Regions from separate parts of the Sporosarcina jeotgali genome, predicted to be linked through region 1. Evidence: a T-box and tRNA genes for the amino acid it is inferred to sense, from the RefSeq annotation. Region 1 holds a T-box; the other holds one or more tRNA genes.
The links. A T-box is a leader RNA that pairs with one kind of tRNA and senses whether it is charged. The one in region 1 lies ahead of proS (proline--tRNA ligase), so its partner is inferred to be a tRNA-Pro.

Region 1 (4,372 bases):
CTGCAAAGACTTTAGCTTTTAAGTCGGAAGGAACTTCAATTTCCTCTGTCAAATAAGGAAGATCTGCAGTTAATAGATTGAGTTCTTCAAGTTCAGCACGGCAGGAAGGACATTCTTCGAGATGTTGTTCGAAGGCATGTGTTTCTTCCTCAGTTAAAGAACGGTTGAAGTAGTCAAGGAGATGCATGCATGATTCATTCATTCGAGTATCCTCCTTCCTGGGTGATGAATCCTTTTAAGTGTTTCAGTGCTAATCGGATACGGCCTTTTACAGTCCCGAGAGGCAGCTCGCATTGATCTGCAATTTTTTGCTGACTGAGCCCTTTAAAGTAAAACAGTTCTATAATTTCTTGCTGGTCTTGTTTCAGTTCGAGCACTGCGCTGCGTATCGCATTCCGCTGTTCGCCCCATTCTACCGTATTCTCTACACTTCCCGGCTGTTCAATGAGAGAATCCTTTTCAATCATCGGTTCGTGGTCATGACGTTTTAAGCGGCGAATCTCGTCAATTGCTTTGTTTCGCGTGACAGTGAGGAGCCACGACGAAAAAGAGCCTTTATCTTCTTGATAGGCAGTCGTGCCGTTCCATAACTTAACAAATACATCTTGCACAACTTCTTCTGCAATTTCACGATCTTGCGTTAATCGGTATGCAAAGGAGAAGATTAGTTTTTCGTATCGATCATATAACGTTTCAAAAGCCGATCGATCTTTGGCGGCGGCAAGAGCATATAAGGTTCCGTCGTCTGTATGTTTCATCCGAGTCTCCTTTGTAAAAGCTTTTTTCTAAGAATACCATAAGTCGCAAGACCTGTATTCTAGAACAACAGAAGACTCATATTAAGCTAACGAAACGAAATGAATAAACGATCACTATATCTATAAAAAATCATTATTCTTTGCTGTTTGAAATTGGATCCCTAAAGCTTAATTGTTAGCCTGCCGGGGTATAGCTGTAATAAGAAATCACTAGGTGGAGGATATAATGGAGTTAAAAAAGAAGAAACCATTTCAAGGAATTACAACTTGGATGAAAGTAGTTGTGGCTTGTCTGCTGTCTAAGGTATTGCCTGCGCCGTCCAAACCGATTATTCTGATCGGCGGCAATTTAGGTGAAAAATATGAAGATAATGCAGCTGCATTCCATAGCTATCTTATGAAAAACTGTCAGCAAAGCTATGCTGTACATTGGATGTATGATCCATCTGCATCTTATGTACATGAAAAAAGAATCGAAAACGCAGTTATGCTGGGCAGTTTTAAAAATTATGTATTGTTTTTTCAAGCGGCTTACACAGTCCATGGACATTCGTTAATGTATGACATTGCGCCAAGTATTGATAAGTATATATTTTGGAACAAAAATACGATTATGGTGCATATCAGTCACGGAATTGAATGTTTTAAGAAAATACTGATCCAGCCAGAGGATGTCCCTTTACTTGAGCGGTGCGATGTATTTAATTGCGCATCATCCTACGAGAAAGACATTAAATTAAATGAATGGGGGATGCCTGAAGAAAAGCTGCCGATTACGGGTATGGCTCGATTCGACCATCTCACTTACAATCAGCCTGTCTCAGAAGTGAAAACCATTCTAATGATGATGACTTGGCGTGAGACACTGTTCGGACTGTCGGATACTGAATTTATCGAGAGCTCTTATTTTCAAGCTACCGAAAAGCTGATTACTGACAGTGTTCTGAATCAGTTACTGAGCGTGAACAAAGTCACGATAAAGATTATTTTGCATCCTTTCATGAAAAAATTTGAATCTTACTTTACTGAACTGGGTACAATACACTCTAACATCGAATTTTATACATATGGAGAACTCTTCATACAAGATGAAATTCAAAAATCTGATATGCTGATCACGGATTATTCCAGTATTTTCTGGGATTTTGTCTATATGAATAAGCCTGTAGTTTTCTATACATTTGACCAGAAGGAATTCTTGGAAATGCGGGGTTCATACTTGGATTTGAATCATGATTTACTGGGATGGAAAGCGAATTCAGCTTCAGAGGTTATACATGCACTAACCAGGATACTTGAACAAGGCGAAACAGAAAATCCCCGCTTTGCCGATTTATCAAACTACTTCAGCTTTACAGATCGAAACAACTGTGAACGACTGGCAAATTATATGTTTTCTTTAAACACGTCGAATTCGAAGCTTCGTGATAACACATAAAATGATTGGCTGTTGTAGGTTATTCGTTTGTTTGATATAGTATAGGAAATAATGATCGATGAAGTGGCTAAGTAGATAGGAATCGTGAAACAGAAAATAGAGCGCACTGCTGAAAGCTCTATCACCTCTTCTTATTCGAACCCTACCACCGAGATGCCGTGTAAACACGGCCGGTTCGTCCCGTTACGAAACGATAGAGGACTAATTTGCAATCTATGCTAATTAGTCGAACTTAGGTGGTACCGCGTCCAAAGCACAAAGACGTCCTTTTATTAGGATGTCTTTGTGCTTTTTTGCGGATAAAGACTTTGCGGCCAATCATTGAACAGGAGGAAAAGACATGTCAAACACACAGCAAAATGATTTTTCAAAGTGGTATATTGATACGATTCAAAAAGCGGATTTGATGGATTATACACCAGTACGGGGGTGTATCGCGTTCAAACCGGATGGCTTTGAAATTTGGGAGCACATTCAAGATGAGATGAACCGTCGATTCAAAGAGACTGGACACCGCAATGCATATTTCCCGATGTTAATACCTGAATCTTTCTTCCAAAAGGAAAAAGATCATATCGAAGGGTTTGCACCTGAATTGCCTTGGGTAACTGAAGCTGCAGGTGAGCCGCTTGAAGAGAAACTTGCGCTTCGTCCAACATCGGAAACAATGATTGGTCACTTGTACTCCGACTGGATTAAAAGCTACCGGGATCTTCCAGTTCTTATCAACCAATGGGCGAATGTATTCCGCTGGGAGAAAAAGACATTACCATTCATCCGCACGTCTGAATTTCTCTGGCAAGAAGGCCACACGGCTCATGCGAATGAAGAAGAAGCACGTCACGAAACCATGCAAATGTTGAACATTTACAAAGAAGTCGTTGAAGAGCTTCTGGCAATTCCTGTATACGATGGACAAAAAACACCGTCTGAGCGATTTGCAGGAGCGGTGGATACGTATTCGATCGAAGCGATGATGAAGGACGGAAAAGCAGTCCAAGCCGGAACGTCTCATTATCTGGGTTCGAAGTTTGCGGAAGCATTCGACATTAAATATCTGACAAAAGAAAATAAACATGAATTCGTACACACGACATCTTGGGGAACGTCAACTCGTTTGATTGGTTCTGTCATTATGGTTCACGGCGATGAGCAAGGTCTGGTACTGCCTCCACGCGTTGCACCGACTCAAGTTGTGTTAATCCCGGTAGGTCCTTGGAAAAAGAATCCTGCGATTATGGAGAAGCTCGATGAAATCTATGCAGAGTTGAAGTCCAAAGGCATTCGCGTTCGTTTGGACGATTCAGATCAATCTCCCGGATATAAATTTAACGAGTGGGAACTAAAAGGCGTGCCAGTTCGCGTTGAACTTGGACCGCGTGATCTGGAGAACGCACAAGCAATGTTGAAATTACGTGACGAGGAAGGCAAAGAAGCCTTTGCATTGGAAGGATTGATTTCAGAAATTGAAAATCAGCTGACTGCTATGCAAAGCCGTTTGTTGGAAAAAGCACGTACATTCCGTGATGAAAACTCTCATACAAACATTGAGACATTGGAAGAGCTCAGCGCACATATTGCAACTTCACAAGAAAACAACGTAATCCCTGGCTGGATCCTTGCTGGATGGTGCGGCGAGGATGCGTGTGAAGAGCATGTAAAAGAAGAAACAAAGTTCACGACACGCAACATTCCGTTCAACCCGCCAGTTGAAAAGCATACGTGCATTAACTGCGGCAAAGACGCGAAGCATACTGTTTGGTTTGCGCGCGCTTATTAAAATGATAAATCCCCATCGAGTCCGTAATTCGGATGCGATGGGGTTTTTTATTCGAATAAATATAGAGTTCCGCGATAAATGAAGATAGATCAGTTTGAGAAGGAATACAGTTAGATTTACTCTTTTAAGATGAGTATTGCAAAAACATTAAATTAGTCACAATTCTCCCTTTTCAACCGATATGAAGTACGGAGGGATCAACATGAAAATGAAAATTCGTACAAAACTTATACTTATATCTGCAATTTTGTTAGTAATACCTAGTTTGGTTATTGGGCTGAGCGGCTACACATTAGCTAAAAACAGTTTAAATGATATTGGTTCACAAGGGTTAAAAAATGATGTGTCACTAGCAATCGATGTATTGGAATCTTTACAAGAACAGGTAGACAAAGG
Region 2 (4,372 bases), 360 kb from region 1:
GTCAGAAACTCCCTCTGACTTTACAGGAGATCATGACGATTACGAGTCACTATATGATACTGCAATTGAAGACGAAAGCACGGAAGACATTGACGTGATTGCCACAAGTAACTTAGAGGGTGAACCTTCTGGCATCATTCGCGGGGATACCACGTTAGCATACGAAGAAGAACTGGATGAGGAAGGAATCGAATCAGAGTTAGGCGACATTCCATATCGTCGCAAAGACAGTTACACCGATAACAAGTAACAAAAAAAGTTCCTAGTTGCGATATCGCAACTAGGAACTTTTAAGTATGACCCCTACGGGATTCGAACCCGTGTTACCGCCGTGAAAGGGCGGTGTCTTAACCGCTTGACCAAGGGGCCAAACAAATATGGCGGAGAAGGAGGGATTCGAACCCTCGCACCGCTTTCGCGATCTACACCCTTAGCAGGGGCGCCTCTTGAGCCACTTGAGTACTTCCCCGTAATATGGCTCCGCAGGTAGGACTCGAACCTACGACCGATCGGTTAACAGCCGATTGCTCTACCACTGAGCTACTGCGGAATAGTGGGCCTAAGTGGACTCGAACCACCGACCTCACGCTTATCAGGCGTGCGCTCTAACCAGCTGAGCTATAGGCCCAATTTGGAGCGGGTGAAGGGAATCGAACCCTCATCATCAGCTTGGAAGGCTGAGGTTTTACCACTAAACTACACCCGCATAAATGGTGGCTCAGGACGGAATCGAACCGCCGACACAAGGATTTTCAGTCCTTTGCTCTACCGACTGAGCTACTGAGCCACATAGGATTTAATAAACTATGTATTACAAGAAATGGCGGTCCCGACCGGGATCGAACCGGCGATCTCCTGCGTGACAGGCAGGCATGTTAACCGCTACACCACGGGACCATTTGGTTGCGGGGACAGGATTTGAACCTGTGACCTTCGGGTTATGAGCCCGACGAGCTACCACTGCTCCACCCCGCGATAATGATAATTGTAAGACATATCATAAGCAACGCTTATAGATTTTCTTATGCAAGATTACGAATTTCTTTTCAAGAAATTCTACAAATCGTCATCTTCGTATGACGCTTTGCTCCACCCCGCGATAATGATAATTGTAAGACACTTCTTAATGGTATTTAAAGAAAAAATGGAGGAGGTAGAGGGATTCGAACCCCCGCGGGTTTTGACACCCCTGTCGGTTTTCAAGACCGATCCCTTCAGCCGAACTTGGGTATACCTCCGTGCAATAAAAAGCAATACTGGTGGACCTTGCAGGACTCGAACCTGCGACCGGACGGTTATGAGCCGTCTGCTCTAACCAACTGAGCTAAAGGTCCTTTGGATGGCGGCAGAGGGGATCGAACCCCCGACCTCACGGGTATGAACCGTACGCTCTAGCCAGCTGAGCTACGCCGCCATGAAATGGAATATTAAAGATTGGTGGAGCCTAGCGGGATCGAACCGCTGACCTCCTGCGTGCAAGGCAGGCGCTCTCCCAGCTGAGCTAAGGCCCCTCTTTAAAAGATGGTCGGGAAGACAGGATTCGAACCTGCGACCCCTTGGTCCCAAACCAAGTGCTCTACCAAGCTGAGCTACTTCCCGAATCAAAATCTAACATTAGAAAAATTGGCGCGCCCGGCAGAAGTCGAATCCACAACCTTCTGATCCGTAGTCAGACGCTCTATCCAATTGAGCTACGGGCGCATATATACTATTTCTTTACGGTATGCTTAGTGAATTACAGTGGAGCGGAAGACGGGATTCGAACCCGCGACCCCGACCTTGGCAAGGTCGTATTCTACCACTGAACTACTTCCGCATAAGAGATGCGGGTGAAGGGACTTGAACCCCCACGCCCGAAGGCACTAGATCCTAAGTCTAGCGCGTCTGCCAATTCCGCCACACCCGCATAATCTCTAGATAGTCTGTAATCTAATTACAGTAATGGTGAGCCATGCAGGATTCGAACCTGCGACCCTCTGATTAAAAGTCAGATGCTCTACCAACTGAGCTAATGGCTCGTACTAAGTGGTGCCGGCGAAAGGACTTGAACCCTCAACCTACTGATTACAAGTCAGTTGCTCTACCAGTTGAGCTACACCGGCACAAAGTATGGTGGAGGATGACGGGCTCGAACCGCCGACCCTCTGCTTGTAAGGCAGATGCTCTCCCAGCTGAGCTAATCCTCCATATATCACGCATTACTGCGCTTGCCTGGCAACGTCCTACTCTCACAAGGGGAAGCCCCCTACTACCATCGGCGCTGAAGAACTTAACTTCCGTGTTCGGTATGGGAACGGGTGTGACCTCTTCGCCATCATTACCAGACAAATGTGCTTGTCCTGTTTCAAGGACATTTACTATTATATACTACATAGTATTAGAATGCAATACTTTTTTGAAAGAACTTTTGTTCATTCAAAACTGGATAAAACCAACATTGAAACTCGAAACAATCACACAATTCTTTAACTTATATTTGGGAAAGTCCTCGATCTATTAGTATCTGTCAGCTCCACATGTCGCCATGCTTCCACACCAGACCTATCCACCTCATCATCTTTGAGGGATCTTACTTACTTGCGTAATGGGAAATCTCATCTCGAGGGGGGCTTCATGCTTAGATGCTTTCAGCATTTATCCCGTCCACACATAGCTACCCAGCGATGCCTTTGGCAAGACAACTGGTACACCAGAGGTGTGTCCATCCCGGTCCTCTCGTACTAAGGACAGCTCCTCTCAAATTTCCTGCGCCCGCGACGGATAGGGACCGAACTGTCTCACGACGTTCTGAACCCAGCTCGCGTACCGCTTTAATGGGCGAACAGCCCAACCCTTGGGACCGACTACAGCCCCAGGATGCGATGAGCCGACATCGAGGTGCCAAACCTCCCCGTCGATGTGGACTCTTGGGGGAGATAAGCCTGTTATCCCCGGGGTAGCTTTTATCCGTTGAGCGATGGCCCTTCCATGCGGAACCACCGGATCACTAAGCCCGTCTTTCGACCCTGCTCGACTTGTAGGTCTCGCAGTCAAGCTCCCTTATGCCTTTGCACTCTGCGAATGATGTCCAACCATTCTGAGGGAACCTTTGGGCGCCTCCGTTACTCTTTAGGAGGCGACCGCCCCAGTCAAACTGTCCGCCTGACACTGTCTCCTGCCCGGATCACGGGCAAGGGTTAGAAGTCCAATACAGCCAGGGTAGTATCCCACCATTGCCTCCTCCGAAGCTAGCGCTCCGGTCTCTCAGGCTCCTACCTATCCTGTACAGGCTGCACCGGAATTCAATATCAGGCTACAGTAAAGCTCCACGGGGTCTTTCCGTCCTGTCGCGGGTAATGCGCATCTTCACGCATATTATAATTTCACCGAGTCTCTCGTTGAGACAGTGCCCAGATCGTTACGCCTTTCGTGCGGGTCGGAACTTACCCGACAAGGAATTTCGCTACCTTAGGACCGTTATAGTTACGGCCGCCGTTTACTGGGGCTTCAATTCGAAGCTTCGCTTATCGCTAACCTCTCCTCTTAACCTTCCAGCACCGGGCAGGCGTCAGCCCCTATACGTCACCTTACGGTTTTGCAGAGACCTGTGTTTTTGCTAAACAGTCGCCTGGGCCTATTCACTGCGGCTCTCTCGGGCTATACACCCTACCAGAGCACCCCTTCTCCCGAAGTTACGGGGTCATTTTGCCGAGTTCCTTAACGAGAGTTCTCTCGATCACCTTAGGATTCTCTCCTCGCCTACCTGTGTTGGTTTGCGGTACGGGTACCTCCCACCTCGTTAGAGGCTTTTCTTGGCAGTGTGAAATCAGGGACTCCAGGGTATACACCCCTTGCCATCACAGCTCAATGTTGTAGAAACGGGATTTGCCTCGTTTCACACCTCACTGCTTAGACGCGCATGACCAACAGCGCGCTCACCCTATCCTTCTGCGTCACCCCATCACTCAAACGGTGGGGAGGTAGTACAGGAATATCAACCTGTTGTCCATCGTCTACGCCTATCGGCCTCGACTTAGGTCCCGACTGACCCTGAGTGGACGAGCCTTCCTCAGGAAACCTTGGGCATTCGGTGGAAGGGATTCTCACCCTTCTTTCGCTACTCATACCGGCATTCTCACTTCCAAGCGCTCCACCAGTCCTTCCGGTCCAGCTTCAACGCCCTTGGAACGCTCTCCTACCACTGACACCAAAGGTGTCAATCCGCAGTTTCGGTGATTCGTTTAGCCCCGATACATTTTCGGCGCAGCGCCACTCGACCAGTGAGCTATTACGCACTCTTTAAATGATGGCTGCTTCTAAGCCAACATCCTGGTTGTCTGGGCAGCGCCACATCCTTTTCCACTTAACGAATACTTTGGGACCTTAACTGGCG

Region 2: it has a tRNA-Pro gene. The T-box ahead of proS (proline--tRNA ligase) is inferred to sense a tRNA for this amino acid. The anticodon was not compared.

Annotation. Positions count from the first base shown of each region.
Region 1 covers NZ_CP116341.1:2,538,520-2,542,891, reverse strand. The annotation lists gene PGH26_RS12800 (anti-sigma factor) at 1-202, opposite strand, end outside; gene PGH26_RS12795 (RNA polymerase sigma factor) at 195-758, opposite strand; gene PGH26_RS12790 (CDP-glycerol glycerophosphotransferase family protein) at 985-2,196, shown strand; T-box leader at 2,246-2,468, shown strand; gene proS (proline--tRNA ligase) at 2,537-3,976, shown strand; gene PGH26_RS12780 (methyl-accepting chemotaxis protein) at 4,179-4,372, shown strand, end outside.
Region 2 covers NZ_CP116341.1:2,179,224-2,183,595, forward strand. The annotation lists gene PGH26_RS10740 (TraR/DksA C4-type zinc finger protein) at 1-250, shown strand, start outside; tRNA gene PGH26_RS10745 (tRNA-Glu) at 298-369, opposite strand; tRNA gene PGH26_RS10750 (tRNA-Ser) at 379-469, opposite strand; tRNA gene PGH26_RS10755 (tRNA-Asn) at 476-550, opposite strand; tRNA gene PGH26_RS10760 (tRNA-Ile) at 555-628, opposite strand; tRNA gene PGH26_RS10765 (tRNA-Gly) at 633-706, opposite strand; tRNA gene PGH26_RS10770 (tRNA-Phe) at 712-787, opposite strand; tRNA gene PGH26_RS10775 (tRNA-Asp) at 822-897, opposite strand; tRNA gene PGH26_RS10780 (tRNA-Met) at 901-975, opposite strand; tRNA gene PGH26_RS10785 (tRNA-Ser) at 1,146-1,238, opposite strand; tRNA gene PGH26_RS10790 (tRNA-Ile) at 1,258-1,334, opposite strand; tRNA gene PGH26_RS10795 (tRNA-Met) at 1,341-1,414, opposite strand; tRNA gene PGH26_RS10800 (tRNA-Ala) at 1,436-1,511, opposite strand; tRNA gene PGH26_RS10805 (tRNA-Pro) at 1,523-1,599, opposite strand; tRNA gene PGH26_RS10810 (tRNA-Arg) at 1,625-1,701, opposite strand; tRNA gene PGH26_RS10815 (tRNA-Gly) at 1,742-1,816, opposite strand; tRNA gene PGH26_RS10820 (tRNA-Leu) at 1,825-1,906, opposite strand; tRNA gene PGH26_RS10825 (tRNA-Lys) at 1,943-2,018, opposite strand; tRNA gene PGH26_RS10830 (tRNA-Thr) at 2,027-2,102, opposite strand; tRNA gene PGH26_RS10835 (tRNA-Val) at 2,111-2,186, opposite strand; rRNA gene rrf (5S ribosomal RNA) at 2,210-2,325, opposite strand; rRNA gene PGH26_RS10845 (23S ribosomal RNA) at 2,477-4,372, opposite strand, start outside.